Regions from separate parts of the Psychrobacillus sp. NPDC058041 genome, predicted to be linked through region 1. Evidence: predicted binding sites of a transcription regulator. Region 1 holds the regulator's gene; the other holds the start of a gene.
What was found. The regulator CtsR, encoded in region 1, represses protease genes until heat stress. The targets are predictions, from matches to a motif close to ATGGTCAATAAAGGTCAAACA.
Positions count from the first base shown of each region.

Region 1 (15,060 bases):
GTGAATCTGCTCTGTTGCAACCTAGTGCTTCTACATCTGCAAAGTAAGCGTTGATGAAACGTTCTGTTAAATCAGAAACATCTTCACCAAGCTCATTTGCAGCTTTAATAATTTTATCGTCTACATCTGTAAAGTTGGATACATACGTCACATCATATCCACGGTACTGTAAATACTTTCTTACTGTGTCGTATACGATCACAGGACGAGCATTACCAATGTGAATATAGTTGTAGACAGTTGGCCCACAAACGTACATTTTCACTTTTCCCTCTTCCATTGGCACAAAGGGTTCTTTTTCACGTTTTAAAGTATTAAAAATTTGAATCGCCATATTTATTTATCTCCTTTTCTTTTATAAGCTTATTTATTTCTTCCTGTAACTCATTAATTTCATTTTCCATCTTTTTACATCTATCTGCAAAAGGATCAGGTAAATCTTGATGGTTTAGATTCCTCTTCACTTTTACACCATCTTGGATAACAACAACTCCTGGAATACCAACAACCGTTGAGTTAATCGGAACATCTTTTAATACGACTGACCCTGCACCAACTTTACTATTTTCTCCAATTGTAATGGATCCTAAAACTTTTGCACCTGTTGCTACCAGCACATTATTAGCAAGGGTAGGATGTCTTTTCCCTTTTTCTTTCCCTGTCCCTCCCAATGTAACTCCTTGATAAATTGTACAATCTTCTCCGATTTCACAAGTTTCTCCGATGACTACACCCATTCCGTGGTCAATGAAAAATCGTCTGCCTATTTTAGCACCTGGATGGATTTCAATTCCTGTGAAAAAACGGCTAATTTGCGAGATAACACGTGCAAGGAAAAATAATTTCTTTTTATAAAAAGCATGCGCAATTCGGTGACTCCATATAGCATGTAAACCTGAGTACGTTAACACTACTTCTAGCATACTTGTTGCAGCAGGATCCTGTTCAAACACAACAGCTATATCTTCCTTCATTCGCTCAAACATCCGTCTTTCACTCCTTTTTAAAAAATAGGCTCTATTAAGCGATAATGTTGTTAAAGATGAAAATCCACTCGCTTTCCGCAGGGCGAGCGACGAGTCGCCGCCTATCGCACAAATTAACAAAAATTAACAAAACAACATTTAATCTTTACATGGTTTGAATGTTCGGCATATTGATCAAAATAGCTATCCATGAAATTGATTCACTCTTATAAAAAACAACCTAATTTAACAGAACCAAAAAATAAAAAAGCGCCTCTGTCTATGTGTATAGACAGAGACGCTTTGGGCGCGGTTCCACTCTGATTGAAAAGGCAAATAATACACCCTTTCCACTTCGCATCTTTAACGCAGATGATACGTCCAGCCTACTTGTATGTTCGGCATGGCACTCTGAGGTGCATTTCGGTAACCCATTGGTTCAGACCACTTTCAGCCGGTGATGGTCCTCTCTAAAGAACTTGCGTTACTTACTTCTCCTCTTCCTAGCTTTTTATAGCTTCCAAATTGGAATTTGTATCCTCATTTTCACACCTAATAAGCGGAAAGTCAATCTTATTGTTTTGCGAATTTAGCCACTCGAGCAATTACTTTTTCTTTGCCAATAAGACTAATAGCATCTGCTAACTCAGGTCCATGTGTTTGACCAGTTGTCACTACACGGATTGGCATGAATAGATTTTTCCCTTTATGACCTGTTTCTTTTTGAACTGCTTTTATCGCTGCTTTGATATCAGTCGCTTCAAATGTTTCTAGAGATTCTAATTGTGTTTTAAACGATGCCATTACTTCAGGAACTTGCTCACCTGCTAATACTTCTGCTGCTTCTTCAGTATATGCAATCTCGTGATCAAAGAACTGAGAAGATAATTCAACGATTTCAGCCCCGTAGCTCATTTGATCATGATAAAGAGCTATCAACTTTGTAGCCCATTCATGCTCATCCACAGTTAATTCTGTTGGAAGAAGTTCTGCCTTTTGCAGATGAGGAAGTGCAAGTTCAACCACTTTCTCAATCGGTAACTGTTTAATGTATTGATTGTTCATCCATGTTAACTTTTGTTTATCAAACATAGACGGTGATTTAGATAAACGATTTACATCAAAGATATTAATGAATTCCTCTTTCGAGAAAATTTCATCTTCTCCTTCTGGTGACCACCCTAAAAGAGCAAAGAAGTTGAACATCGCTTCTGGCAAATAACCAAGATCTTTATATTGAGTGACAAATTGAATAATGGACTCATCACGTTTTGATAGCTTTTTACGACTTTCATTAATGATTAATGTCATATGTCCGTATTTTGGATAATCCCATCCAAATGCGTCAAATACCATTAATTGTTTTGGCGTGTTAGATAAATGCTCTTCCCCACGGAATACATGTGAAATTTTCATAAAATAATCATCTAATACTACTGCATAGTTATATGTTGGAATTCCATTAGCTTTTACAAGTACCCAATCTCCCACATCTTTCGATTCAAATGTAACTGATCCACGAACCAAATCATCAAATGTATACGTTACATTTTCAGGTACACGCATGCGAATTGTAAATGGTATACCTGCATTTTCTTTAGCTTGTACTTCGTCAACTGATAAATGACGGCATTTACCGTTATACATAGGAGCGGCTACTCCATTTGCCTTTTGAACTTCACGATCTGCCTCTAGTTCCTCCGAAGTACAGAAGCATTTATAGGCATGTCCTTTTTCTAGCATTTCTTCTGCATGTTTTGTATAAATATCTAGACGCTCCATTTGGCGATACGGTGCATAAGGTCCTCCGATATCCACGGACTCATCATATTCAATGCCTAACCACTTCAAATTTTCAAGCTGTGATATTTCGCCGCCTTCCACATTACGTTCAATATCAGTATCTTCAATACGAACGATAAACTTTCCGTTATGATGACGTGCAAACAAATAATTAAATAATGCTGTACGCGCCCCTCCAATATGTAAAAACCCTGTTGGACTTGGTGCGTATCGTACACGAACTTCTTGTGTCATTGTAATATCCTCCTAGTTTTCGAACGTAATCAAATTCGCCTTGGCATACTTGCGTCCAGATCTTGTATCGAGCCTGCTCGATGAATCCCTTTCACCGGAGGCTTAAACTTTATTTATTCTACCATTGCTAACATGTTTTTTAAAGTTAGTCTTTCTTCACAAGTAATATTGTTGCCATGGAAGCAATTCCTTCTTCTCGACCTGTAAATCCTAACTTTTCAGTAGTTGTTGCTTTTACGTTCACTTGCGATACATCCGCTTGAAGTAATTCTGCTACTCGCGCACGAATCACTTCAATATGTGGAGCCATTTTTGGCTTTTGCGCAATAACCGTACAATCGATATTCCCTAATTTGTAACCACGTGCATCCACTAGTTTCCATATATGTTCTAGTAATTTCGCCGAATCCGCATCTTTAAAATCTGGATCTGTATCTGGGAAATGTCTCCCAATATCTCCTTCTCCAATTGCGCCTAGTGCTGCGTCTGTAATAGTATGGAGCAATACGTCCGCATCCGAATGTCCAATTAGCCCTCTCTCATAAGGAATCGTAACTCCTCCTATAATTAACGGACGATTATCCGCAAATTCATGCACATCAAATCCTTGACCAATTCGCATCATATTATTGTTCCCCCTGCTTAAGTTTATTTAATATTACTTCTCCAAAGAGAAGATCTTCCTTTGTCGTCATCTTTACATTATCATACGTACTTTCCACTATGTGAACTTGCTCTCCTAAACGTTCGACAAGCATCGCTTCATCCGTACCCAAAAATGCTTCTTCTTCCGCAATACGCTCTGCTTTTTCTAATAGTTCAAATTGAAAAGCTTGTGGTGTTTGAATAATCCACAAACTTTCACGATCTACCGTTTCTTGAATTATACCGTTCTCTACTTTTTTCATCGTATCTTTTGCACGAACTGCGGCTACCGCAGCTCCCGATTCCATAGCAGTTTGAACAAGTTGGTGTATGACTTCCTGTTTTATAAAAGGTCTTGCTGCATCATGCACAAGTACAATCCCTTTGTCAGGAGAACATTTTAAACAAGCATATACACTATGCTGCCTTTCTGCTCCACCTTCAGTAATTGCAACAACTTTCGTAATATGATGTTTTAATAACAATTGCTCAATAAATGTTTTCTCTTCTTTTTTTACAGCTAATACAATGTGTTTACACTTCGAATCTTGCTCAAAGACTCTCAAAGTATGTATTATTATTGGAATTTGTCTCAACTCTAAAAAAAGCTTATTTTGACCTGCTCCCATGCGTTTTCCACTACCTGCGGCAGGTAATAGTACCGTATACATCTTATACCTTCTCCTCCTGTAAGCAAAAGAAAAAGGTTGTTCCTACAAAACCCTAGGAAACAACCCCATCCATTACTTTGAGTCTTGTGGTTTAGCGAAAATCATTCGACCTGCAGAAGTTTGAAGAACACTTGTAACTTCTACATTAATTGCTTGCCCAATATATGATTTTCCACCTTCAACAACAATCATCGTTCCATCATCTAAGTAAGCGACACCTTGGTTGTGCTCTTTACCATCTTTAATAACGACTACATGCATTATTTCCCCGGGAATAACGACTGGCTTTACAGCGTTTGCAAGATCATTAATGTTAAGAACCCGCACTTGATGAAGATCACAAACTTTATTTAAGTTGAAATCATTCGTCACTACAATTCCATTCATTTTTTTCGCTAAACGCATAAGCTTTAAGTCGACTTCTTGTATGTCTTCAAAGTCTTCTTCCACTATCAATACAGCTGAAGTACGTTCCGTCTGTAATGTTTTTAACACATCTAGACCACGACGTCCTCTTGTTCTTTTCAATGTATCAGAAGAATCTGCAATATGTTGTAATTCTGTTAGAACAAACTGAGGAACTACTAATACCCCTTCCATAAAACCAGTTTGTGAAATATCAGCAATTCGCCCATCTATAATGACACTTGTATCAAGAAGTTTATAGGTACCTAAACTTAGGCCCTCCTCTTCTTCTACACTTTTTTTCTTTTGCCCCGGCTGTTTGGAGGTAGTAAAAACTTGTAGTAACTCATCCCGTTTTTTAAAGCCTACTTGAAAACCTAAATAACCAAGCACAATAGATAATAAAACTGGAACTACTGATCCGATACCAGGAATCACTATATTATTTATAGCTGTTCCAAGTAAAAATGCAACAATTAATCCTATGACAAGCCCTATTGTACCAAAAAGCAAATCACCTATAGGTGCCTTTAAGAGCCGTTCTTCCATCCATCGAATAAAGTTAATTAGATAGTCTGTTAAAAAAAACGCCGCAATATACAGAATGATCGCACCAATAATAACAGACACATAAGGATTTTGAATCCATGGGTTATCGGATAAATTAAAAAATTCATATAAGTGCGGTAAAAAAATTAACCCTAATGTACCTCCTATTAAAATGAATGCAATTTGAATAATCCATTTTAACAAACACTCCACCTCCATTTATTTACCATTTATTATACCGCCTAATCTCTTTATACGTCTATTTTGTCTAACAGGAGTAACTCGCTACTCCTGTTAGTTATATTAAACGCACAAATAAAACAACATTACTTAAAAGCTTCTTTCATCGCATCATTTACTGTTTCTACCCCAATCACTTGAATACCTTTAGGATAGTCCCACCCCCCTAAATTAGAGGCAGGTACAACCGCTCGTTTAAATCCTAATTTAGCTGCTTCTAGCACTCGTTGTTCAATTCTTGATACTCTTCTCACTTCACCAGTTAGTCCAACTTCACCTACAAAACAATCAGTAGGTGTGACCCCTGTGTCACGGAAACTAGATACGATACTTACTAGGACGGCTAAATCGATAGCAGGTTCGTCTAATTTAACTCCACCTGCAACTTTTATATAAGCATCTTGCGTTTGTAAGAGTAATCCCATACGTTTTTCTAGTACGGCCATGAGTAAGGAAACTCTATTTTGATCGAGTCCTGTTGCCATTCGTTTTGGATAATTAAAACTTGATTGTGTAACAAGTGCTTGAATTTCAACTAAAATAGGTCTCGTCCCTTCCATCGAAGCCACAATGGCTGAACCAGCCGCTCCATGTGAACGCTCTTGTAAAAATAGTTCAGAAGGATTCAATACTTCTTTTAAGCCTTGTTGTACCATCTCAAAAATAGCAATTTCATTTGTTGAACCAAATCTATTTTTCTGCGACCTTAAAATTCGGTACGTATGATGGCGTTCACCTTCAAAATATAAAACTGTATCTACCATATGTTCGAGTAAACGAGGACCAGCAATCTGCCCTTCTTTCGTTACATGCCCTACTAAAAAGATTGCTATATTTTTTGTTTTCGCAATACGCATTAGTTCAGCTGTACATTCTCGAACTTGAGATACACTTCCAGGAGCGCTTGTCACTTCTGGATGATGTACCGTTTGAATGGAATCGACGATGACAAATCTAGGCTCTACACTATCAATTGTTTCATTGATTAATTCTAAATTGGTTTCGGAATAGATATATAGTTCACCAGAAGTTACACCTAAACGCTCCGCACGAAGCTTCGTCTGTCTAATTGACTCCTCACCAGAAATATATAAAACTCGCTCTCCTTTATTTGCTAGTAGTGCAGAAACTTGTAACAGTAAAGTTGACTTTCCGATACCCGGATCTCCACCGATTAATATTAGGGATCCAGGCACAATACCACCGCCAAGTACTCGATTCAACTCCATGAGTTCCGTTTCTACGCGTGGTTCATCAACTGTTTCCACTGCAACAATTGGTGTTGCTTTTTGGGCTACTCCCGTAGAATGTTGGAATGATCGTTTCGGTCCTTTCGAAACAACCTCCATCTCTTCTACCATCGTATTCCATTCTCCACAACCAGGACATCTTCCCATCCATTTTGCGGACTCATAACCACATGAATTACACATAAACTTCGTTTTTCGTTTCGCCATTTTATCCTCCTATGTAGAAAAAGCCACCAGCGCTGTATCAAAAAGAGTCCATATTTTTTCCTGACATCGTTTCCAAACGTCTGCAAATACTTCTAGACTTAAAGCATTATTTACTTTCTACGACCCTTTACAAACAAGAGTCGAAATTCGTAGAAGATTTCATTTCGTCATGTAAACATTGGCTAATGACCCTAAGGATAGGCGCGCTGTAGCTAAATTGAAAAAAGGCATTCCTTACACGAAGTTTGGAATGCCCCAGACTATTAATCCTCTGTTACTACTGATTTAATCCGAACAACGAATTCATCATTCTCCACGTCAAATACTACATGTTGACCAGTTAGCACTTCACCTTTAAGCAACTCTTCCGATAAGCGATCTTCTACGTGTTTTTGTAATGCTCGACGTAACGGACGTGCACCATACGTTGGATCGTAACCTTCTGTCGTGATTTTATCTTGAGCCGCTTCTGTCAACTCTAACTCAATACCTTGTTCTTTTAAACGTTTTGCTAGTTGTTGAGTCATTAGCGTTACAATTTGTTTTAAATGCTCTTTTTCTAACGAGTGGAACACAATCATTTCATCCAAACGATTTAAGAATTCAGGGCGGAATGCTTTTTTCAATTCTTCTAGCATTTTACCTTTCATATCTTTATAATCTGTTTTTCCACCGTCTTGAATGTTAAACCCTACGTACTTATTGTATTTAAGTGCATCCGCACCAACGTTGGATGTCATTATAACAACTGTATTACGAAAATCTACTGTACGCCCTTTAGAATCAGTTAAACGTCCATCTTCTAACACTTGAAGAAGAATATTAAACACATCAGGATGTGCTTTTTCTATTTCGTCTAACAAAATGACTGAGTAAGGTTTACGACGTACTTTTTCAGTTAATTGGCCACCATCGTCAAATCCAACGTAGCCTGGAGGAGAACCAACAAGACGAGAAGTTGAATGCTTTTCCATGTACTCAGACATATCTACACGAATCATTGCATCCTCGTCGCCGAACATTACTTCTGCTAATGCCCGAGCAAGTTCTGTTTTACCTACACCAGTAGGTCCAAGGAAAATAAATGATCCAATCGGTCGTTTTGGATCCTTTAGACCAGCACGAGCTCGACGAATTGCACGTGAAATTGCATCGACAGCTTCTGCTTGCCCAATTACTCTCTCATGTAGTTTTTCTTCCAATTTTAATAACTTTTCAGATTCTGTTTGGGCAAGTCTCGATACCGGGACTCCCGTCCACATAGAGACAACCGCTGCGATATCTTCCACTGTCACCTCAGACTCTTCTTTTCCTTGTTTTTCTTTCCATGAGTCTTTCATTTGTTCTAGTTCATCTTTTAGCTTCTGTTCTTTATCACGGAAAGATGCGGCTTTTTCAAATTCTTGACTTTGTACTGCAGCATTTTTCTCCGAACGAACTGATTCTAATTTAGCTTCTAATTCTTTTAAATTAGGAGGAGTTGTATAAGAGCGCAGACGAACTTTTGAACCAGCTTCATCGATTAAATCAATTGCTTTGTCAGGTAAAAAGCGATCCGAAATGTACCGATCTGACATTTTAACTGCAGCTTCTACTGCCTCGTTCGTAATTTTCACACGATGATGCGCTTCATAACGATCTCGTAAGCCGTAAATAATTTGAATAGCTTCATCCACTGATGGTTCATCTACTTGAATTGGTTGAAAACGACGTTCAAGTGCTGCATCTTTTTCTATATATTTACGATATTCATCTAATGTTGTTGCACCAATACATTGAATTTCGCCACGTGCTAACGCAGGTTTTAAAATATTTGAAGCATCAATTGCACCTTCTGCTCCACCAGCTCCTATTAATGTATGAAGTTCATCGATGAATAATATAACATTTCCAGCTTGGCGAATTTCATCCATCACTTTTTTCAAACGATCCTCAAATTCACCACGGTATTTCGTACCTGCTACGACAGTCCCCATATCCAATGTCATTACTCGTTTATCGCGTAAAATTTCCGGTACTTCATTTTGTACAATTTGTTGTGCAAGCCCTTCAGCAATTGCAGTTTTACCTACACCTGGTTCACCTATTAATACAGGGTTATTTTTTGTACGACGAGCCAAAATTTCTATAACACGCGTAATTTCTTTACTACGCCCAATAACAGGATCTAATGTACCTTCTCTCGCAATTTGCGTTAAATCGCGTGCTAATCCATCTAGTGTTGGAGTACTAGCAGGTGCAGCACTATTATTGCCGTTTCCATGAGATTGATCAGTACTTCCTAACAATTGAAGCACTTGTTGACGAGCTTTATTTAAGCTAACTCCGGCATTGTTTAAAACCCTTGCTGCCACTCCTTCTCCTTCACGGATTAATGCAAGAAGTAAATGTTCCGTTCCAATATAGGAGTGCCCAAGCTTGCGAGACTCATCTACTGAAAGTTCGATAACTTTTTTCGCACGAGGTGTGTAGTGTACAATTGGACCGACTTCTTCAGCTCCCGTACCTACTAACTCCTCGATTCCAGCTTCAATAACTTTAGGATCTACTTCTATCGCTTCCAATGCTTTTGCAGCAATTCCGCTACCTTCTCTTATAAGTCCAAGTAATATATGTTCTGTTCCAATTGATTCATGCTTTAGGCGAATAGCTTCTTCTTGTGCTAGTTGTAATACTTTTTGAGATCTTTGTGTAAATCGATTAAACATCATGCAAGTTCCTCTCCTTTTGTTTTCGGTTTTTCTCCCATTTTTAACCGTTCCCTTAATAACTTTGCTCGAAACGTATCCCGTTCCGAAGCATTCAAAGTGGTTTCTGCATATTGTTGTAAAAATCCTGGTTGCATAAAAACCATACATTCATTCAAAATAGTCACATCTACATCTTCTATAAGCCCTATATCTATTCCTAGACGTACGTCAGACAGACATCTAGCAGCTTCCTCTGTCGTGATGATACGTGCAAATGACAAAGTTCCCAATGATCGATATAACCGATCTTCTAGTGTATTGGCAGAATGATTTAATAGTGCACTTCTTGATTCTTTTTCTTTTTGAATGATTTGTTCCGTAATACTTTGAAGATCCGAAAGAATATCCTCTTCCGTTTTACCTAATGTAGTTTGATTAGATACTTGGTAAACGTTCCCGAGGGCTTCGCTACCCTCACCGTAAATTCCTCTCACAACCATCCCTAATCTGGAGATGATTGTAACGATTCTGTTCATTTGCTTTGTCATTGTTAGAGCTGGTAAGTGCATCATGACAGATGCTCTTAATCCAGTTCCGGTGTTAGTTGGACAACTTGTTAAATAACCAAATTGCTCATCAAACGCATATGGTAATTCTTTATCTAATACTCGATCGATTGTATCCGCTTGCGCGTAGGCTTCTTGAATCTGAAGCCCAGGAAACAAGCATTGGATTCGAATATGGTCTTCCTCATTAACCATCACGCTAACTGACTCATCGTCGGACAGTAAAACCGACCCGGTCATCGGTGAATTGGCAAGCTTAGGGCTAATTAGATGCTTTTCAACTAATACTTGCCGACTTAATTCGGATAAATCTTTTATTTGAATAGAGGAGAAGTTCATTTGTAATTCTTCATCTGCGTCTAAAAGTGTGGCCGAAACTGAATGGTCAATTTTATGCGCTTCATCCTCAGTAAATGCTAGAGGAAATCTGTAGCCATTTAAGTTTCTAGCCAAACGAATTCTTGTAGTCATTACAATATCCGAATGATCTCCACTACCAGCCATCCAGCTAGAAGGAGAATTATCTAAAAAACGTTCAATCGACATGCTTTTCGTCACCTCCAGAAGCAATCCTACTCTCAAGTTCTCTTGCCTCGTCTCTTAACTTGGCAGCTTCCTCGAATCGTTCAGTTTCAATAGCGTCCTTCATTTGCAAACGAATAGCTTCAATCCTTTTTTTCAGTTCTAATTTTTCGCCTAGTGCTCCTGGTGCTTTACCTATATGTGTAATGTTTCCGTTATGCAATCGTTTTAGTACATTCGGTAACTGGTTACGAAAGCTATTGTAGCAGGAGGCACATCCAAATTTTCCTTCATCTAAAAATCGTTGGATAGACCAACCACATTCATCGCAAACTAATTTTGGTCTATCTTGTTTTTGATGTATTGGTTGTTGTTCTGCATGATTAAACCAGTTTGATAGTAGCTGGTGCAGAGATAACGGATCTTGTTTATACTCTACGTAAAACGGGTGGAGACTATTAGCACAATTCTCACAATAATGTCTTTCAAAGTGTTCACCGTTATGCACTTGCGTAACCGTTACTTTAGCTGGTCTTTGCTTACAATTTTCACAAATCACTTTTCAACACCCCGTTTAACTTCACTTTATTTCATACTTTAATGTTAGCAACATGGCACATAATATTCGTGAGCGTAATTCATCTCTTACAGGTAGTGGAATTGCAAGAGTTGTTCTATTAAGCCCAGCTAGAATGAGCTTCGCTTCTCGTTTAGAGATTACCTCTTCGTCAATTAATCTGAACACTATGTCTTCCGTCATTGATTCCGATGCTCCGTTTTCTAGGCTCTGTATTATATGCTCAATCAAATCAGCCTTTGTATGCGCACGAACGCGGAGAATTCGAATATATCCACCACCACCGCGCTTACTTTCCACTAAATAACCGCGATCTTGGGTAAAACGGGTATTTATCACATAGTTGATCTGAGAAGGAACACATTGAAACTTTTCTGCAATTTCACTTCTTTTTATTTCAATTTGCCCCTTACTCTCTTCTTCTATAATAGACTTTAAATAACCTTCAATTATGTCAGATATATTTTTCATCTTCTCACCTCTTCTCGCAAACTGACTTTGACTAACTTTGACTATATTATAGCGAGAAAATTTTAGATGTGCAATTGATATGATTTGTAACGAAAAAAACAAAAAACTACTAACCGAATGGTTAGTAGTTAGCTTGCTTCAATGAGGTCATTTGTATTCCACAAATCTTTTATTTGTATATTAACTGTGTAATAAAGAAGTCTGGTTCTATTTCAATATCATTTCTTCTTTTGAATCCGAAACGTTCGTACAATTGAATAGCAGGAGTATTTTTCGCTCCAGTTGAAACTTCAATGTGCTGACTTGCCTTTTTGATTTCTAATACATGCTTTAATAATATGGATGCAATTCCTTTACGAAAAAAGTTCGGATGTACAACAAGTCTGCAAATATCTATAAGTTCATCAGTGTTCATAAATGATATAAAACCGGTCAATTGCGACTCTTCATAATATCCGATAAAAATTTCCTTTGAGATTATTATGTCATGAATAGAATCTTGAAGCTGAGGAATTCCATTAAATCCGATTAACTCTGCTTCTATTTTATATGCAGGTACCTGAATTTCTAAAATCTCCGCAGCAACTTTTTCATCTTGGTGAAGGAGTTTCTTTATCATCTAATTACTCCTTTAAAAGCAATTATTTTTTCTTCTTATAATTACTTCTTTGTATTTTGGCCACTTGCTTCCATTTGTCTCGTTCTACTTTTCGAGCGACAATATCATTTTTTCTTTCAATATGCGCAAGCTCTTTTAATAGCTTTAAATAGTTTTTATATCGTTCTTCTTTGAGTGAACCTGTTGAAATTGCTTCTCGTATAGCGCATCCTGGCTCTTTTTGATGTTTGCAATCACGGAAGCGGCATTCATCCGCTAGTTCTTCAATATCTTTAAAACTTGCACTTACGCCTTCACTACTTTCCCATAGTTGGAATTCTCTCATTCCAGGTGTATCAATTAATTGGCCACCACTCGGAAGCAATGATAATTCACGGTGTGTCGTTGTATGACGACCTTTACTGTCATCTTCCCGAATATCGTTAACTGCCATTACTTCTTCTCCAGATAATGCATTTATTAAGGATGATTTACCCACACCTGAAGAACCTAATAGCGCTCCTGTTTTACCAGCTGATAACAGTACCGAAAGTTCATCAATTCCTTCTCCCGTTACGCTACTCACCGTAAAAATATCTACACCAAAAGCGACAGACTCCACCTCATTAATATAATAGGCCAAATCATCACAAGTATCTTTTTTTGTAAGCACTACAATCGGTGTTGCACCTGAATCCCATGCAGCTAATAAATACCGTTCTAAACGACGTACATTAAAATCGTGATTAAGAGACATCACAAGAAATACATAATCAACATTGACAGCGATTAACTGTATTTCTGTTGTCTGACCAGCTACTTTTCTTGAAAACTGAGAACTGCGTGGAAGGACTTCTTGAATAATTCCTTTTTCTTCTCCAGGCATTTGCTCCAGTACCACCCAATCTCCTACCGCGGGAAATTCTTCTCGACCATGATCAAACTTGAATTTCCCTGACAGAGAACATAGCCATTCTCCTTCATTTGTTATAACTCGATATAAGTGTTTATGCTCAAGTAAAATGCGACCCGCAATTCCTTTACCGAGCATTTTTTCTTCCCATTTATTATTCCAACCATATTTTTCGATTAAATTCAATTTAACTTCCTCCTAATTTTGGGTAGAATAGCGGCAATGCCTATGTCTACCCAAAGAGGTAAGGCATCGAAGCTAAACAATAAAAAAACCATGACTGCACAAATCAGCAGTCATGGTTTCCCGGTCATTAGTAAAGAAGCATATCAAATAGAAAAGTAAGAAACCTTACTTTTTTAGAGACATATAGAGTGGGACATCATGAACTTACTGATTCGTGGATTTTTATTTACATTAGCCATAATGCCTCACTCCTTTCCTTAAGTTGTTTTCAGAATACTATAAGTATTAACATTATGTCAACAAAAATTTATGCAGTTACATCTCTCTTTATAAAAGACCAGTAACTAATAACTAAAAATACAATGACGTACACTAAAATTACCACGATTGAAAAAGGCATTGTTAACCCAGCTATTATCGGATGGTTATCGCCTATATATTGAGTTAGATTGGTATTTGCAAATAAGATATATTTAGCAAAATCAAACCTAGCCAACATGAACGTAATATTCACACCCATGAACATAAGGAAGATGGATATACCAATAGCAAGAGAACTCGAACGAAACACCGAACCGATCATAAATGCAAGCGTTCCAATAACAAATACATTTACAAGAGAAAGTCCAGTTAATAATAGAACCCTACCCCAAAAGGAAACTTCTATCACTTGACCATTTACTACATCTAAATTCATACCAGGGACAGAATCAAAGAAAATATAAGCTCCAATTACTCCAAACACAAATAAAATGATGGACATTACTATTGCAAAAATTCCTACAGTTAAAAGTTTAGAGGTTAGTAATTTCCACCTTTTCACCGGTCTTGTTAAAAGCATTTTAATCGTCCCTTGAGAAAACTCCGAAGCTACAATTCCTGCTGCTACAATTACTGTGAATAACGTAATAATTGAAAGCATATCGGGAAGAGAACTAATAAATCCGGTTACGCTTTCCGAACTAATTGGTGCAACGTTATGCTCTAATCGATACTTTTCTACAGCTAAAGTATCTTTAAAACTTTGCAATTCGTCAGCGGACAAGTTCGTGTTAGCTATTTGCTCTTCTAAAAACGGTATCTTCCCTTGTGAAGCACTTTTCCAATCTTCCACTGAGTCTGTTTGATTACCTATCCATTTTGTAAGACCTGCAATTCCAATCATTAAAATAGCAACTAGTATTACCATTACCCATGTAGCTTTTTTACTCCATAGCTTCAACCATTCATTTCTTATGAGATTCAGCAATTTGCCCACCTCCTGTTATTTCTAAGAATTGATCTTCTAGCGTTTTTTTATGTGGACTGAATAAATAAATTTGTAAATTATTCGCAACCATTTCAGCAATCATGACTGGTACAGCCTCTTTTTCTAACGGAACCACAAAGCCGATACCTTGAATTTCTACCTTCATATCTTTAGATGCAAAAAAAGCATTCGCCATTTCTTTAGGAGATGCCTCTACGTAATAATGTGACTCTTGATCCTCCTTAACCTCTTTTATAGAAATTAACTTCCCATTTTGTATAACAGCGATTCTATCACACATTAATTCTATTTCAGCTAG
Region 1 covers NZ_JBHVRO010000007.1:159,355-174,414, reverse strand. Annotated here, with positions in the region: gene cysS (cysteine--tRNA ligase) at 1-334, opposite strand, end outside; gene cysE (serine O-acetyltransferase) at 315-1,106, opposite strand; T-box leader at 1,257-1,479, opposite strand; gene gltX (glutamate--tRNA ligase) at 1,539-3,002, opposite strand; gene ispF (2-C-methyl-D-erythritol 2,4-cyclodiphosphate synthase) at 3,148-3,627, opposite strand; gene ispD (2-C-methyl-D-erythritol 4-phosphate cytidylyltransferase) at 3,629-4,318, opposite strand; gene ACFVR1_RS12935 (PIN/TRAM domain-containing protein) at 4,391-5,476, opposite strand; gene radA (DNA repair protein RadA) at 5,599-6,969, opposite strand; gene ACFVR1_RS12925 (ATP-dependent Clp protease ATP-binding subunit) at 7,233-9,680, opposite strand; gene mcsB (protein-arginine kinase McsB) at 9,677-10,771, opposite strand; gene ACFVR1_RS12915 (UvrB/UvrC motif-containing protein) at 10,761-11,306, opposite strand; gene ACFVR1_RS12910 (CtsR family transcriptional regulator) at 11,328-11,795, opposite strand; gene ACFVR1_RS12905 (GNAT family N-acetyltransferase) at 11,965-12,414, opposite strand; gene rsgA (ribosome small subunit-dependent GTPase A) at 12,437-13,444, opposite strand; gene ACFVR1_RS12895 (ABC transporter permease) at 13,800-14,750, opposite strand; gene ACFVR1_RS12890 (ABC transporter ATP-binding protein) at 14,719-15,060, opposite strand, start outside.

Region 2 (15,060 bases), on a different contig from region 1:
TTCAAATCGTACGTTGCAACCTTAGGAGAATTAATCAAAATTCTTCTTTCTCCAGGGAACGTTTCTTCGCGCCCACCACTCATGAAAAATGTCACATGTGGATACTTTTCAGTTTCTGCAATTCGAAGCTGAGTTTTATGATGATTGGAAAGTACTTCTCCAACCGTATTAGATAAGTTCGCTTTTTCAAAAACAACATCCGATACAACCTCATCACTATAATGTGTGAACGTCACAAACTTTAAATTTGTTGGGTGCTTTTCACTTAACTTAAAGCTATCAAATGTTGGTGTATTTAAAGCAAGAGATAATTGAATCGCACGATCAGGTCGGAAATTAAAGAAAATTACTGCATCACCAGAGTCGATTGTTGTAGCTGGCTTTGCATTTTCCTCAATTACGAAAGGAATAACAAATTCATCTGCTACATCTTCTTCGTAGGATTTTAAAATTCCTTCCGTTGCGGATCCGGCAGTTCTTCCGATTCCGTCAACAAGCGCACTATACGTGAGTTCTACTCTATCCCAGCGATGATCACGATCCATTGCATAATAGCGTCCACTTATCGAAGCAAACTTCCCTACACCGATATCCTTCATTTGTTTTTCTGTTTCTTCCACATAACCAATGGCTGTACGTGGTCCAACATCTCGTCCATCTAAAAATCCATGAACAAAAACCTCTTGTAACCCTTCTGCTTTTGCTAATTTCAATAAAGCAAATAAATGGGAATAATGACTATGAACTCCGCCATCCGAAAGTAGTCCCATTAAATGAAGCTTACCACCTGTTTGCTTTACATGTTCTATCGCTGTAAGAAGTTTCGGTTCTAAAAAGAATTCACCTTCACGAATCGATTTATGAATTCGAGTCAGATTTTGATAGACAATTCTTCCTGCCCCGATATTTAAATGTCCTACTTCAGAGTTACCCATTTGACCTTCCGGCAAGCCTACCGCTTCTCCTGATGCTGTAAGTGTTGCATTTGGATATTCAGCCCAATAACGGTCAAAATTAGGTTTGTTCGCTTGTGCTACCGCATTTCCAAATGACTCATCTCTCAATCCAAATCCATCCAAAATGATTAATGCTACTGGGCTTTTAGACATTTTCCCCAGCCTCCAATAGTTTCACAAACGAGTCTACTTGTAAACTTGCTCCACCTACTAAAGCGCCATCAATATGCTCTTTTGAAAGCAATTCTTCAATATTATCCGGTTTTACACTACCTCCATACTGAATACGAACTGCGCTTGCAACTTCTTCTCCAAATCCATCTAGAACTGTTTCACGAATTGCTTGGCACACATCATTCGCATCGTCTGCAGTAGCTGTTTTACCAGTTCCGATAGCCCAAATTGGTTCATAAGCGATAATGGAATTCATAACATTTTCTTCTGAAAGTCCTTCTAAAGCTGCCATTACTTGATTGGAAACCATGCTTTCCGTTTCGTTTTGTTCGCGTTGTTCTAAAGTTTCTCCTACACAAATAATTGGAGTTAAATTGTTTGAAAAAGCAGCTTTTACCTTTTTATTGATAGATTCATCTGTTTCATTAAAATATTGACGTCTTTCGGAGTGACCAATGATAACATGGCTTACACCAAGGTCTTGTAGTTGATGTCCACTAACTTCTCCCGTAAATGCTCCTTCTTTTTCCTCATGCATCGTTTGTGCACCGATAGAAATAAAAGAATCATTTGTAACATGTACAAGTTGATCTAAAAATAATGCAGGCGCACAAATAATTGTTTCCACTTTGCTGCTATCCACTTGTTTTTCTTTAAGTTGAAGAGCGAATTCTTTCGCTTCTGCAAGTGTTTTAAACATCTTCCAATTCCCTGCTATTACGCGTTTACGCATATGAATCTCCTCCATTACTTGTCGTTTAAAGCAGAAACTCCAGGCAAGTCTTTCCCTTCCATAAACTCAAGGGAAGCTCCTCCACCAGTGGATATATGGTCCATTTTATCCGCAACATTGAATTTTTCAACAGCTGCTGCTGAATCTCCACCGCCTATAATTGTATATCCTGCTGTTTCAGCCATTGCGTCTGCTACACCTTTTGTACCACTCGCAAATGCATCCATTTCAAACACACCCATCGGTCCGTTCCAAATGATTAGCTTGCTATTTTTAATGACGTCCGCATATAATGCAGCTGTTTTTGGTCCAATATCTAACCCCATCCAGTCAGATGGAATTTGGTCTATATCGACAACTTTCGTATTGGCATCTTTTGAAAATTCATCCGCTACGACAACATCTACTGGTAAGTGAAAAGAAACACCTTTTTCTTTCGCCTTCTCAATAAAACCTCTCGCCAACTCGATTTTATCTTCTTCTAAAAGAGACTTCCCAATATCATGCCCTTGTGCTTTAGTGAATGTATACGATAAGCCTCCACCGATTAGTATATTATCTACTTTATCTAATAAATGATCGATAACGCCAATTTTATCTTTTACTTTAGCTCCGCCTATAATTGCAGTAAAAGGTCGTTCCGGGTTAGATAGTGCTTTCCCTAATACATCTAATTCTTTTTCCATTAATAGCCCAGAAACAGCAGGTAATAATTTCGCAATACCTTCTGTCGTTGCATGCGCACGATGAGCAGCTCCAAATGCATCATTTACATACACATCCGCTAAGGAAGCAAAGGATTTTGCAAGCTCGGAATCATTTTTTTCTTCTCCAGCATGGAAACGAACATTTTCCAATAAAATAATGTCACCATTTTTCATTTCAGAAACAGCTTGTTCTACTTCAGCACCAATTGATTCATCTAATTTTTTCACTTGTTTGTTTAATAATTTTGCTAAATGCTCTCCAACTTTTGTCAAACGAAGTTCTTCTTTTACTTCTCCTTTTGGGCGTCCCATATGGCTAGCTAAAATTACTTTTGCATCTTGTTCGATTAAATAGTTAATCGTCGGCAATGCAGCTCGAATTCTTGTGTCATCTGTAATTGCTCCATCTTCCATAGGTACGTTAAAGTCTACACGGCAAAATACTCGTTTACCTTGTAAAGTAACATCTTTCATCGTTTGTTTTTCATTCATGAGAATAGCCTCCTAGTAGTAAGAAATGCATAAATCTTCCGCTTAACCTCGACTAGTAAATGTCGGGGCAGTAACATAATACTGTTTTATAAAAATAAGGAGCGAAGGGTAAACCCTTGCTCCTTTTACCCTCTCTCATTATAGAGGTTATTACGCATTATCGCTATGCAAAATCTGTGCAATTCACTTGCTGGATAAGCTTATAGTCCTTTTTTCATCATAAGAAGCGCTAGATCAATACAACGTGCAGAGTATCCTGATTCATTGTCATACCATGATAATACTTTCACCATATTATCACCTAAAACCATTGTTGAAAGTCCATCAATTGTAGAAGATGCTGTATTTCCATTATAGTCAATTGACACTAATGGAAGTTCATTGAAAGCAAGAATTCCTTTTAATTCATTTTCAGAAGCTTTCTTTAAAGCAGCATTTACTTCTTCTACTGTTACTTCTTTTTCAAGTTCTGCTACAAAGTCAACTAAAGAAACATTTGGTGTTGGTACGCGGATTGCCATACCATCTAATTTCCCTTTTAGTTCAGGAAGTACTTTCGCAACTGCTGATGCTGCACCTGTTGTAGTCGGAATCATAGACTCTCCTGCTGCACGAGCACGACGGTAATCACTATGCGGCAAGTCCAAAATGCGTTGATCATTCGTATATGAGTGAATTGTTGTCATCATTCCACGTTTAATACCAAATTGATCTTGCAAAACTTTTGCAAGTGGTGATAAACAGTTTGTTGTACATGAAGCATTTGATATTACATGATCTGTTTCTGGATTATAATTATCCGCATTTACACCCATAACAAATGTAGGCATATTGTCTTTAGCTGGTTGAGATAGAATTACTTTTTTAGCTCCAGCTTCGATATGTTTCCCAGCTTTATCAGCTGTACTGAATAATCCAGTACATTCAATAACGATATCAATTTCTTGCTCTTTCCATGGAAGTGCTGCAGGATCTTTTTCTGCAAATACACGGATTTGTTTTCCGTTCACTACTAAATAATCTCCTTCTGAAGATACTTCTGCTTCGAAGATTCCATGAACTGAATCGTATTTTAATAAGTGTGCTAGCATTGCAGCATCTGTTAAATCGTTGATTGCTACTACTTCTAACTCTTTTTGTTCTAATGCTTCTCTAAATACTTTACGTCCAATACGTCCAAATCCATTAATCGCTAATTTTACTGTCATTTTATTTTCCTCCTAATAGGTTTGTTTTATTATTTTCATCATTTCATTTGCAGCACCTTCGTCGGTCACTAATACAGTTTGTTCAGGCGCTTGTTTAAAATAAGACAATAGTGCTTTTGCTTTTTTGGCACCACCGGCAACTGCAAGTAGATGCTCTATATTTTTTAATTGTTTTAACTGAATTCCAATTGTTCTTATACGGTGGACTGCTTCGCCTTGGTCATTAAAATAATAGCCAAATGCTTCACTTACAGAACCGTTTTCTTTTAGACGCTCGATCTCGTCTTCACTAGAATTTCTTCTTCTAGCCATTTCTTCGGCATCACCTATACCATGAATAACAATATTTGTTCTTTCATATAAATCCATCATTTCTTGTATAAATGGCTCTTTTTTCATCGTAAGATATGCTTCTTCACTCAAACTATCTGGCATATACAAGGTCCGATAAGATCCATTCATTTTGTTAGAGAACAGAGAAACAATCGTATTCGCTTGGAATGTTACATCTTTTCCAACTCCGCCACGTGCTGCGATAAACATTAAATTTTGCCATTTTGTAGTCTCATGAACAAAGTTAGAAATGGATGCAATGGTAGAGCCACCTGTTACTGCAATTATTTTGTCATCCGTCAAAATGCTTTCCAAAAACTTTGCTGCTTCTTGAGATAAAAGCATTGCTGCATTCGTATTAGTATCTGCATTTCCTGGAACAATAATTACTTCTTTTATTTGTAAAATTTTAGAAAGTGTTTGTTCAAGTTGTAATCTTCCTGACCACTCGCGAACGACTTCTTTCAATTCCATTAATATTTTTGTACCTTCTGGAGAAATAGCTGCTCCATCACGTGATATATCAATTAATCCTTGTTTTCTTAATGCATCTAATTCTTTTCGAGTGTCTCTTTCTGACAAACCTAATTGTTCCCCTAAAACTCGACGACCAATCCCTTTGGAAAGTTGAATCATTTGAAGTATTTGATACCTTTTTTGTAACAAATCACTCATTTCAGGAATTAGCTTTAATTGAGCTGTGAGTAAAGACTCCATTTTTCACTTCCTAACTAGTTGGTACGTTTTTGTCCCACTTAATTAAAAATTGTCCCAGTGACTTAAAAAAAAAGTGAATTACTAAAATCATCATACAATATTATATTCACATATGCAATACTAGTGCATTATTTTTGGAAAATATTGTGTCAGTAAATAGTTGAAGGTAAAATTTTCTATATTGAGAGTATCTACTTGGAACTTGCGAATAGTTGAGGAAATGTTGCGAGTATGCTTATGAATATTGCGAGTAGCGCACAATCTGGAACATTATTTAAGTAATGTTTCCAGTATTGTTGCGTAATCTACTTGTCCGTATTGAATAATTTCTCCTTCGAATTCAACAACTGGAATCATCAACATATATTTTTCATGAAGTTCCTCATCTTCTTCTATATTCACTTCATTTATTTCAAATGCTATATCTTCCTGTACAAGTTTCAGCATAAGTCTTGCCTCTTCGCATAAATGACAACCTGGTCTAGTGTAGAATTGGACAATCATTTTATATCATCTCTCCTTAAAAATATTTGTTACGTTTAATTATATCTTGTTCTAATTTTTATTCTTTCTCAAAAAAAGAAGAGCCTCTGCTCTCCTCGCACTCATAGTTTCAATACAAACTCTGCTTCTCCATCATTGATCTTGCCTGTTTTTTGGAATCCGAAGCTTTCGTATAGTTTTATGGCTACTTCATTGTCTGGCTCCGTCGATAGATAGATCGTTTCACAGCCATCCAGCTGCTTCATTTCGTCCAAGATCAACTGTACAGCCTCTCTACCGTAGCCCTTTCCCTGACAGGTATAATCAATCATTAAACGACATATCCAGTAATTGTTAGTATCTTCATCTAATCCATACATCGCGAAACCAATAGTCTTGTCCTCAACCTCTATTCCTCTTACAATCCATCCAGTCTCATAAATCGATTGTGCAATAGATAGCGCATTGGAGGCTACAAATTTTTCAACTACAGTCGCATTCCCATCCTCATTCGTCGTCAATAAAACCGTTCGTAGCCAGTTATCCTTGTTTATCTCTACTAGTTTCATTCCCAAATCCCCCATTCATTACTTTATCGGAATAATTACATTAGACACATCAAGGGAAAATAAAACAAAGAAAAAGCCCTACTTAAGGGCATTTTTCCATTTTTATTTACCACTTACGTCCCGCTCCGCCGCCTCCGGAACTACCTCCGCCGAAGCCACCGAAACCGCCGCTTGATCCTTTTCCACCACCTCCGAAGCCGCCACCAAAGCCACCTCCGAAACTTCCTGGACCAAACATAGTAGAGCGACGTCGTCTACCGTTACTACCTCCGCCGCCTCCACCATTTCTCATGATTGTATATATAAAATAAATTACAACAACAATTCCAATAATAGTGGAAAACGAGAAGCCTTCATTAGATGAAGCTGGATTTTGCGGTTCCGAAAGCTCGCCTTCTAATCCATATTCTTTTGCTACTTCATTATAGAGTACTTGATACGTAGAAAGAACTGCTTCATTCACAGAACCTTGTTCTAAAAATGGATACGTATATTCATCCAGTATCCGTCCAATTTTCCCATCAGGTAATGCCCCTTCAAGACCTTGGCCAACTGAAATATATACATCTCTATTACCTTTTTTAGTAGGATCTGTTTCTATCACAAATAAAACACCATTATTCTTTTTTTGATCACCAATACCAAACTTTCGAATGACATCTACACTAAATTGATTAACATCTTGCCCGTTTAATGAATTTATAATCATGACGACAATTTGTGAACCAGTTGCTTTATCTAATTTAAGTCCAAGCTCTTCTATTTGTTTTTTAGTCGATTGGGACAAAAATCCTTCATAGTCTTGCACGTAGGATTCACCAGGAATAGGTTTTGGTATATTAGATGCTGCTACCGTTACTAATGGAATAGAAAGAAATAGCAGTAGCGCAACTATGAGCATTCGCGCAACTTTTCTCATTACTTGCCATCTCCATTAAAATCAACAACAGGAGCTTCTTTTGCATTTGGATCCGCTTTAAAATATTCTTTTTGATCGAAGCCAAAAACAGAAGCAACAATACTTCCTGGCATACGTTTTACTTTTTTATTGTAGTTTGAAACTACTTCATTATAGTCTTGTCTAGCAACGGACAAACGATTTTCTGTTCCAGCAAGTTCATCCATTAATTGACGAAAGTTTGCATCAGCTTTTAAAGCAGGATAATTTTCTACTACTACTAACAATCTACTCAGTGCTCCAGATAACTGATCATTCGCAGCTGCCTGTTCCGCTGGCGTGTTTGCTCCTGCTAACTTAGAACGTGCATCTGCGATATTACTAAGTACTTCTTTTTCATGTGAAGCAAAGCCCTTTACTGTATTCACAAGATTTGGAATCAAATCCATACGACGTTGTAATTGGTTTTCAACTTGGGCATATGCTTGGTTGACATCTTCTTCTCCATTTACAAAACCGTTATAGCTCGGCACTAATATAGCCGCAAAAACAGCAATTATCACAATAATAATTACAAGCGGCCCTAATAATTTCTTCATCTCATTCACCTCTAATTAAGTATATTATATTTCTACCTTTAAATCTAAAATGCGAAACCTACTTAACTATACGAAAAAAACATTAAATGGTTTCAAAAAGTCTTGTACTTTCCTTTTGATTAATATAAGTGTTTTGGGGTAAAGATGAATAGAATAGTGAACTTTTAAAGAGGTGATTCAAATAAATAATATGAGCGACCATCATAATTCTATGACTACTGAAGCTATTGACACTCTTGAAAAGATACAGGGGAAGTTTCCCGGAGCACGTCGCGCACATGCTAAAGGGTTGTTTTATGAAGCAAACTTTACACCTAATGGCAATGCAATACCTTATACTACTGCAGCGCATCTTCAAAATGAAGCTGTACCTGCAACGGTTCGCTTTTCTAACAGCCCTCCAAATCCTACTGCAGCCGATTTTCTTTCTCCTGTCAAAGGAATGTCCGTACAGTTTCACCTACCAAATGGAACAACCAGTCATCTGGTCAGCACGACAATTCCTAAATTTATAACAAAAGATCCGGAAACTTTTATAGACATGCTAAAAATTTTGACAGCTGACAAAACGGGTCATGATAAAGTGGATTTAGGATTAGGTATACTGAATATCCTTAAAAAATATCCAGAAAGAAAAAATATACTACATGCACTGAAAGACCAATTTAAACAACCACCCATAAGTTATGCTAAGCTCAATTATTACCCAATTCACGCTTTTTATTTTATGAATAAAGAAGGAAAACGCCAAGCTATTAAATATGAATGGCAACCTGACGAAAAAAATTCTCAGAGAAAATCGATAGGAACAATAACTTCTCCCGACTATCTAAGTGAAGAACTCCACCTTAGAGTTCTTAATGGATCTGTTTCATTTAACTTAGTCATTCGTTTAGGAGAAGAGGGTGATGTTACGGATGACCCGACAGATCCTTGGCCGGACAACAGGCAAAAGGTTGTCGTTGGCCAACTAACTTTAACTAAAATCCTATTTCCAAATGAAGCTATTTTATTTGACCCAACCATAGTCTCAGATGGCATCGAACTTACAAATGATCCAGTACTTCATTTTCGTCATGATGCATACGCCATTTCATTTGAAAGGCGCAGGAAAAATGAATAAAAAAAACACTTTAACCATGTGTACCATGTTTAAAGTGTTTCATGTTTTTTACTTTTTTGATGCCCTCGGCGAGGATCGAACTCACATTCCAAGCTTCGGAGGCTTGTGTGTTATCCATTACACTACGAGGACAAGCGATCTATCTATTATACAAATAGAACGTGCAAAATTCAACCTATCATTTTGAAGCTTAAAATTTGACCTTCCTTGACCATAATGTGTATGATAAAGTTACAACTGAGAGAATATTTCTCAGTAATCAACTTACAATACCACCTTTGAAGGAGGCAATCAGGATGAATTTAATTCCTACAGTTATTGAACAAACAAATCGTGGAGAACGTGCATACGACATTTATTCACGATTACTAAAAGACCGTATTATCATGCTTGGAAGTGCTATTGATGATAACGTTTCTAACTCCATCGTTGCCCAACTATTATTTTTAGAAGCAGAAGATCCAGAAAAAGATATCTCCATCTATATCAATAGCCCAGGCGGAAGCATTACAGCTGGTATGGCAATCTACGATACAATGCAGTTCATCAAACCAGATGTACAAACAATTTGTATCGGTATGGCTGCTTCCATGGGAGCATTTCTACTAACTGCTGGAACACCAGGAAAACGTTATGCTCTTCCTAACGCTGAAGTTATGATTCACCAACCACTTGGTGGAGCACAAGGGCAAGCAACAGAAATTGAAATTGCCGCTAAACGTATCTTATACCTACGCGATAAATTAAACCAAATTATTTCAGAACGCACAGGTCAACCAATCGAAGTAATCGCTAGAGATACAGATCGTGATAACTTCATGACTGCAGAACGAGCAAAAGAATATGGTTTAATCGACCACATCATTTCTCGTAGCGAAATGAAAAAAGCTTAATAACAATTGTACCCAGGGAAACTCCAATTTCCTTGGGTATTTTTTTACAAAGTATAGCTACTTTTGGACACATTATGTACCTCTCCGCGCCTACACTACGTTTATCAGCACCTAAAAACTAGATGCTATTACTACTATCGCACAACACTGAGTATATCTGAGTACCACTTATTCGTTATCAGCACATTACGAGATATTATAAGCACCTAAACTGTCGCTATCAGCACCTTACTAGATGCTATAAGCGCCTAAACAGCGGTTGCGCACCTTGAAAGTACCTATCAGCGCCTAAACCGTCGCTGTAAGCACCTTACGAGATGTCATCAGCACCTAAAAACTAGATGCTATTACTACTATCGCACAACACTGAGTATATCTGAGTGCCACATAACACAGATTGAACACCACATAAATTGTCACGAGTACCACATAGACTGGCCCGAGCACCACATACTCGCTATCAGCACCTTACAAGATGTCATAAGCACCTAAACAGCTGTTTCGAACTAGTGACTTATCAACGAAAAAAAAAAAACGCCTTTTCGTCCGGAATGACGAGGGAGGCGTTACTTTTTATGCTTCATTTGAGATAAATTTTGCAAGGGCTTCTACTGCTTCTTCTTCATCAGAGCCTTCAGCGCTTAAGCTTACAGTTATTCCTTTGCTTATCGCTAAGCTCATGATTCCCATAATACTTTTTGCATTTACTTTTTTGTCTTCCTTTTCTAAGTAAACGTCAGCAATATAACGATTAGCTTCTTGAACAAATAATGCTGCTTGTCTTGCTTGCAACCCTGCTGGTAATTTCACTTCGACATGTTTTTCTGTCATGATTATACGCTCCATTTCACTAAATTGTCTCGCCTCTACGAAGTGCATCTGCAATTTCATCTATTTTTCGTAAACGATGATTTATACCGGATTTACTTACGTTCCCAGTCGAAACCATTTCACCTAATTCTTTCAATGTAACATCTTGGTATTCAACACGCAACCTTGCAATTTCTCTTAATTTTTCTGGTAATTGATCTAGACCAACCGAATTCTCGATAAAACGTATATTTTCTACCTGTCTAATAGCGGCACTAATCGTTTTATTTAGATTCGCCGTTTCACAGTTAACGAGACGATTTACACTGTTTCGCATATCTCGTATAATTCGAACATCCTCAAACTTTAATAATGCATTATGCGCGCCAGCAATGCTTAAGAAATCGGAAATTTTTTCTGCTTCCTTTAAATAAGCAACATATCCTTTTTTTCGTTCGATCGTTTTTGCATTTAACTCAAATTCATTCATCAGTTCTACGAGTGCATCACTATGTGTTTTATATAATGAATAAATTTCTAAATGATAGGAAGACGTCTCAGGATTATTAACGGATCCTCCTGCTAAGAAAGCTCCCCTTAAATAAGCACGTTTACAGCATTTCTTTTTCACAAGTTCTTTTGATATCGAATATTCGAATTGAAAGCCCTCATTTAATATTTTCAAATCTTCTAGTAAATTCTTTGCACCTTCACGAACACGACAAATATAAATATTATTTTTTTTCAATCTCATTTTTTTTCGAACAAGCAATTCTACTTGATATGGGTATAAAGATTTTATCAAAGTATATAGCCTTCTTGCTATTGCAGCGTTTTCTGTTTGAACATCTAAACTAAGCATTTTATTGCTAAATGACAAAGAACCATTCATCCGAATAAGTGCGGAAAGTTCAGCTTTTGCACAGCATGGTTTCGATTCTTCTTGCGTCATTTCTTTTTTTGTTTCAGAAGCAAACGACATATCCGTTTCCCCCTTTCTTGCTAGAGACTGCTAACGATCATTCTATTAACCCGCATACTCTACTAGCCATTTTGCGACTTTGATGGAATCATGGCGAACTGCACCATCATACACAACTGAAATATCTTTCTTTACGATTTCTATATCTAATGTTTCTAATACTTCTACATCTATTTTAACAGGAGAAGCTTTTTCTTGTTTATATAAATACTGCACGTTTTCAGGAATTTCTTCCTTGCTAATTAAAACAGTATCGATAAAATTTTCTCCCATATGATCGATAAGTGCTTGAACATGATCTGAGGCAGTATAATTACTCGTTTCCCCTGCTTGAGTCATTAAATTACAAATATATACTTTCTTAGCTTTAGAACTTATTATTGCTTTTTTTATATCTTCTACTAATAAGTTAGGAAGAATACTCGTATAAAGGCTTCCCGGTCCAATTGCTATGATATCAGCTTCTGCAATGGTTTTAAGTGTTTCCGGTAACGGTTTCACATCTTCGGGAGTAATGAACACTTTTTTTATTTTCTGACCATACTTCGGAATTTTGGATTCTCCACTTATTATTGCATTATCCTCGTATTGCGCATGAAGTGTAACTAGCTGGTTTGCAGCCGGAAGTACTTTTCCATGCACCTTCAATACTTGGCTCATTTCTCGAATTGCATTGGCGAAATCACCGGTAATAGAAGTTAATGCAGTTAACATTAAGTTCCCTAAAGAATGACCTTCTAATTCAGTGGCATTGGAAAAACGATACTGAAACATTTCCTCCACAAGAGGCTCTACATCTGATAGTGCAGCTAAAACATTTCGAACATCACCAGGTGGTGGAATATCATATTCATCTCGTAATCGTCCAGAACTTCCACCATCATCAGCTACAGTAACAATTGCTGTAATATCGATTGGAAATTTCTTTAAACCACGAAGTAAAGTTGATAATCCCGTACCCCCACCAATTATTACTATTTTCTTTTGGTGTTGTGTACGATTCATTACTTCATTCCTTTCTTATTGTAACATCTCTGTGCGTAATAATCGTTTTATCGTCTGCTTTTAATTGTTTTCCAAAGTATTCTGCAAGTGTAACTGATCGGTGTTGTCCACCAGTACATCCAAATGCAATGACAAGTTGGGTTTTACCTTCCCGTTTATATTGAGGAATCATAAATAAAAACAAGTCTGTTAACTTTTCAATTAACGTTTTTGTGTCACCCCATTTTAAAACATAACTAGAAACTTCCTCATCTAATCCCGACTTCAATCGTAATTCCTCTATATAATAAGGATTTGGGAGAAAACGAACGTCAAATACTAAATCCGCATCAATAGGAATGCCATGTTTAAAGCCAAATGACATGACATTTACAGTAAAAACCTTACTTCCTTTTGCAGAAAATTCATCTTGTATTTTTTCACGTAGTTCACGAGGTTTCATTTTGGATGTATTATAAATGAATTGTGCCCTTCCTTTTAAATCAGATAATAACTCTCTTTCTTTTTTTATCCCATCTAAAGGAAGTCCAGAGTTCGCTAGTGGATGAGATCTCCTAGTTTCTTTATACCTTCTCACTAAAGCTTCATCTTCCGCGTCTAGGAATAAAACTTTAGGAGTAACAGAAGTTGCTTCCTGAAGTCTATTAACCGAATCAACTAAAGTATGAAACATTTCTCCCCCTCGTAAATCCATTACAGCTGCAATATTACGAGGTTGTTTATTGGAATCTATCATTAAATTGATAAATGTACCTAAAAGTTCTGGAGGTAAATTATCGATACAATAATAGCCAAGGTCTTCAAAGCTTTGAATCGCTACAGTCTTTCCTGCCCCCGACATACCAGTGATAATAACCACTTCAGTTTCAAGCTTTTGCTGACTTTCCATTGTTTACTTCTCCCTCCACTGACTGTTGAATCGTTTCTTTTATTAACGTAAAGTCTTGTGTGTATACAAATGTACCATATTGTATTCCTTGCTCTCGAACAGCAAATAGCAGATTCGTTCGATCTCCTTCTGCCATAGGTAATACATGTAATTCTTCTACTGGATGCCATTCTAAGATGCCTTCTTTTGTTTCTTGAAAAGGAGTTCCTTCTAAATCTTTTGCGACAAATGTAAATAGCATCCACTCATCTATTTGGTTACCGTTTTCTTCTATAACCATTGTATATATTCCCTTTAAATGAGGATCGATTGGAATCGTATTCGTCTCTTCTGTAAACTCTCTAATAGCAGAATTAAGAATGGATTCACCAACTTCCATTTTTCCTCCTGGGGCAACGTACCAGTTTCTTCTAGGCTTTTTCAATAAAAGAACTTGCCCGTCTTTGCATATGAGTAAATTTGCGATTCGCTGCAAGAATAATCACTCCAAAACTATCTATACTTATTATTAAATATTATACATGAAATTCATTTGAAATGCGCAACTGCCCTTTAAGAACCCCTTGTTCTTCTCTAATTTCCGAGTGCTTGGGACGAAACATTGGCTCCTGCGGTTACTCGTCGAAAAAAACATTGGCTACACTATTACCGGGAGAGTTTTATGGAATGCTCTCGTATAGGTCGTTAACGCTCTCGTTAAAGTGGATTGCTCTCGCATTGGCGAAGAGTGCTCTCGTATCTGCCGTTAACGATCTCGCTAAAGCGAATTGCTCTCGCATTGGCGGAAAGTACTCTCATAGCACAGACATTGGAGTCTAGACAGTTACGAATAGTTTACATTTTCTTATAACACTCAAAAAGAGGCTGCTTCATCGATTGAAATCGAGAAACAGCCTGTCCAAATATTGCTTATATAAAAAGGGGTATTTATACTCCTTAATATACACCTTATTTATTTCAATAAGGTTACAATTGGATTAAAATAACATTAAGTTATACGTTTGCAGTATTTTTATCTTTTAGGTTTTCAATATAATGTTGTGCAGCTTGAGCAGCTATACTGCCATCTCCAGTTGCAGTAACAATTTGTCGTAGCATTTTTTCGCGTACGTCCCCAGCGCCAAAAATTCCAGGTACAGATGTTTCCATTTTTTCATTCGTAACGATATATCCATTATCATTTAAGATACCTAAGTTCTTGAATGGTTTTGTTAACGGTAACATTCCTACGTATACAAAAACTCCGTCTGTTTCGAAATCTCGTTCAGACCCATCTACTGTAGAGACCAATTTCACGCCAGCTACTTTTCCGTCTTTGCCATTAATTTCTTTTAATGTAGTATTCCAAATAAAGTCGATTTTTTCATTGGCAAATGCACGATCTTGTAGAATCTTTTGAGCACGTAGTGCATCGCGACGGTGAACAATCGTTACTTTTTCTGCAAACTTAGTCAAAAACGCACCTTCTTCAACAGCAGAATCTCCGCCG
Region 2 covers NZ_JBHVRO010000011.1:111,198-126,257, reverse strand. Annotated here, with positions in the region: gene gpmI (2,3-bisphosphoglycerate-independent phosphoglycerate mutase) at 1-1,109, opposite strand, end outside; gene tpiA (triose-phosphate isomerase) at 1,102-1,863, opposite strand; gene ACFVR1_RS16440 (phosphoglycerate kinase) at 1,878-3,062, opposite strand; gene gap (type I glyceraldehyde-3-phosphate dehydrogenase) at 3,263-4,270, opposite strand; gene ACFVR1_RS16430 (sugar-binding transcriptional regulator) at 4,283-5,320, opposite strand; gene ACFVR1_RS16425 (glutaredoxin family protein) at 5,591-5,824, opposite strand; gene ACFVR1_RS16420 (GNAT family N-acetyltransferase) at 5,926-6,372, opposite strand; gene ACFVR1_RS16415 (TPM domain-containing protein) at 6,479-7,291, opposite strand; gene ACFVR1_RS16410 (LemA family protein) at 7,291-7,869, opposite strand; gene ACFVR1_RS16405 (catalase family peroxidase) at 8,042-8,992, shown strand; tRNA gene ACFVR1_RS16400 (tRNA-Arg) at 9,053-9,124, opposite strand; gene clpP (ATP-dependent Clp endopeptidase proteolytic subunit ClpP) at 9,289-9,885, shown strand; gene ACFVR1_RS16390 (HPr family phosphocarrier protein) at 10,459-10,716, opposite strand; gene whiA (DNA-binding protein WhiA) at 10,736-11,677, opposite strand; gene ACFVR1_RS16380 (gluconeogenesis factor YvcK family protein) at 11,723-12,682, opposite strand; gene rapZ (RNase adapter RapZ) at 12,687-13,571, opposite strand; gene ACFVR1_RS16370 (NUDIX domain-containing protein) at 13,549-14,046, opposite strand; gene trxB (thioredoxin-disulfide reductase) at 14,565-15,060, opposite strand, start outside.
Region 2: a site for CtsR is predicted at 9,187-9,207, ahead of clpP (ATP-dependent Clp endopeptidase proteolytic subunit ClpP). Genes of this name have one in related genera too.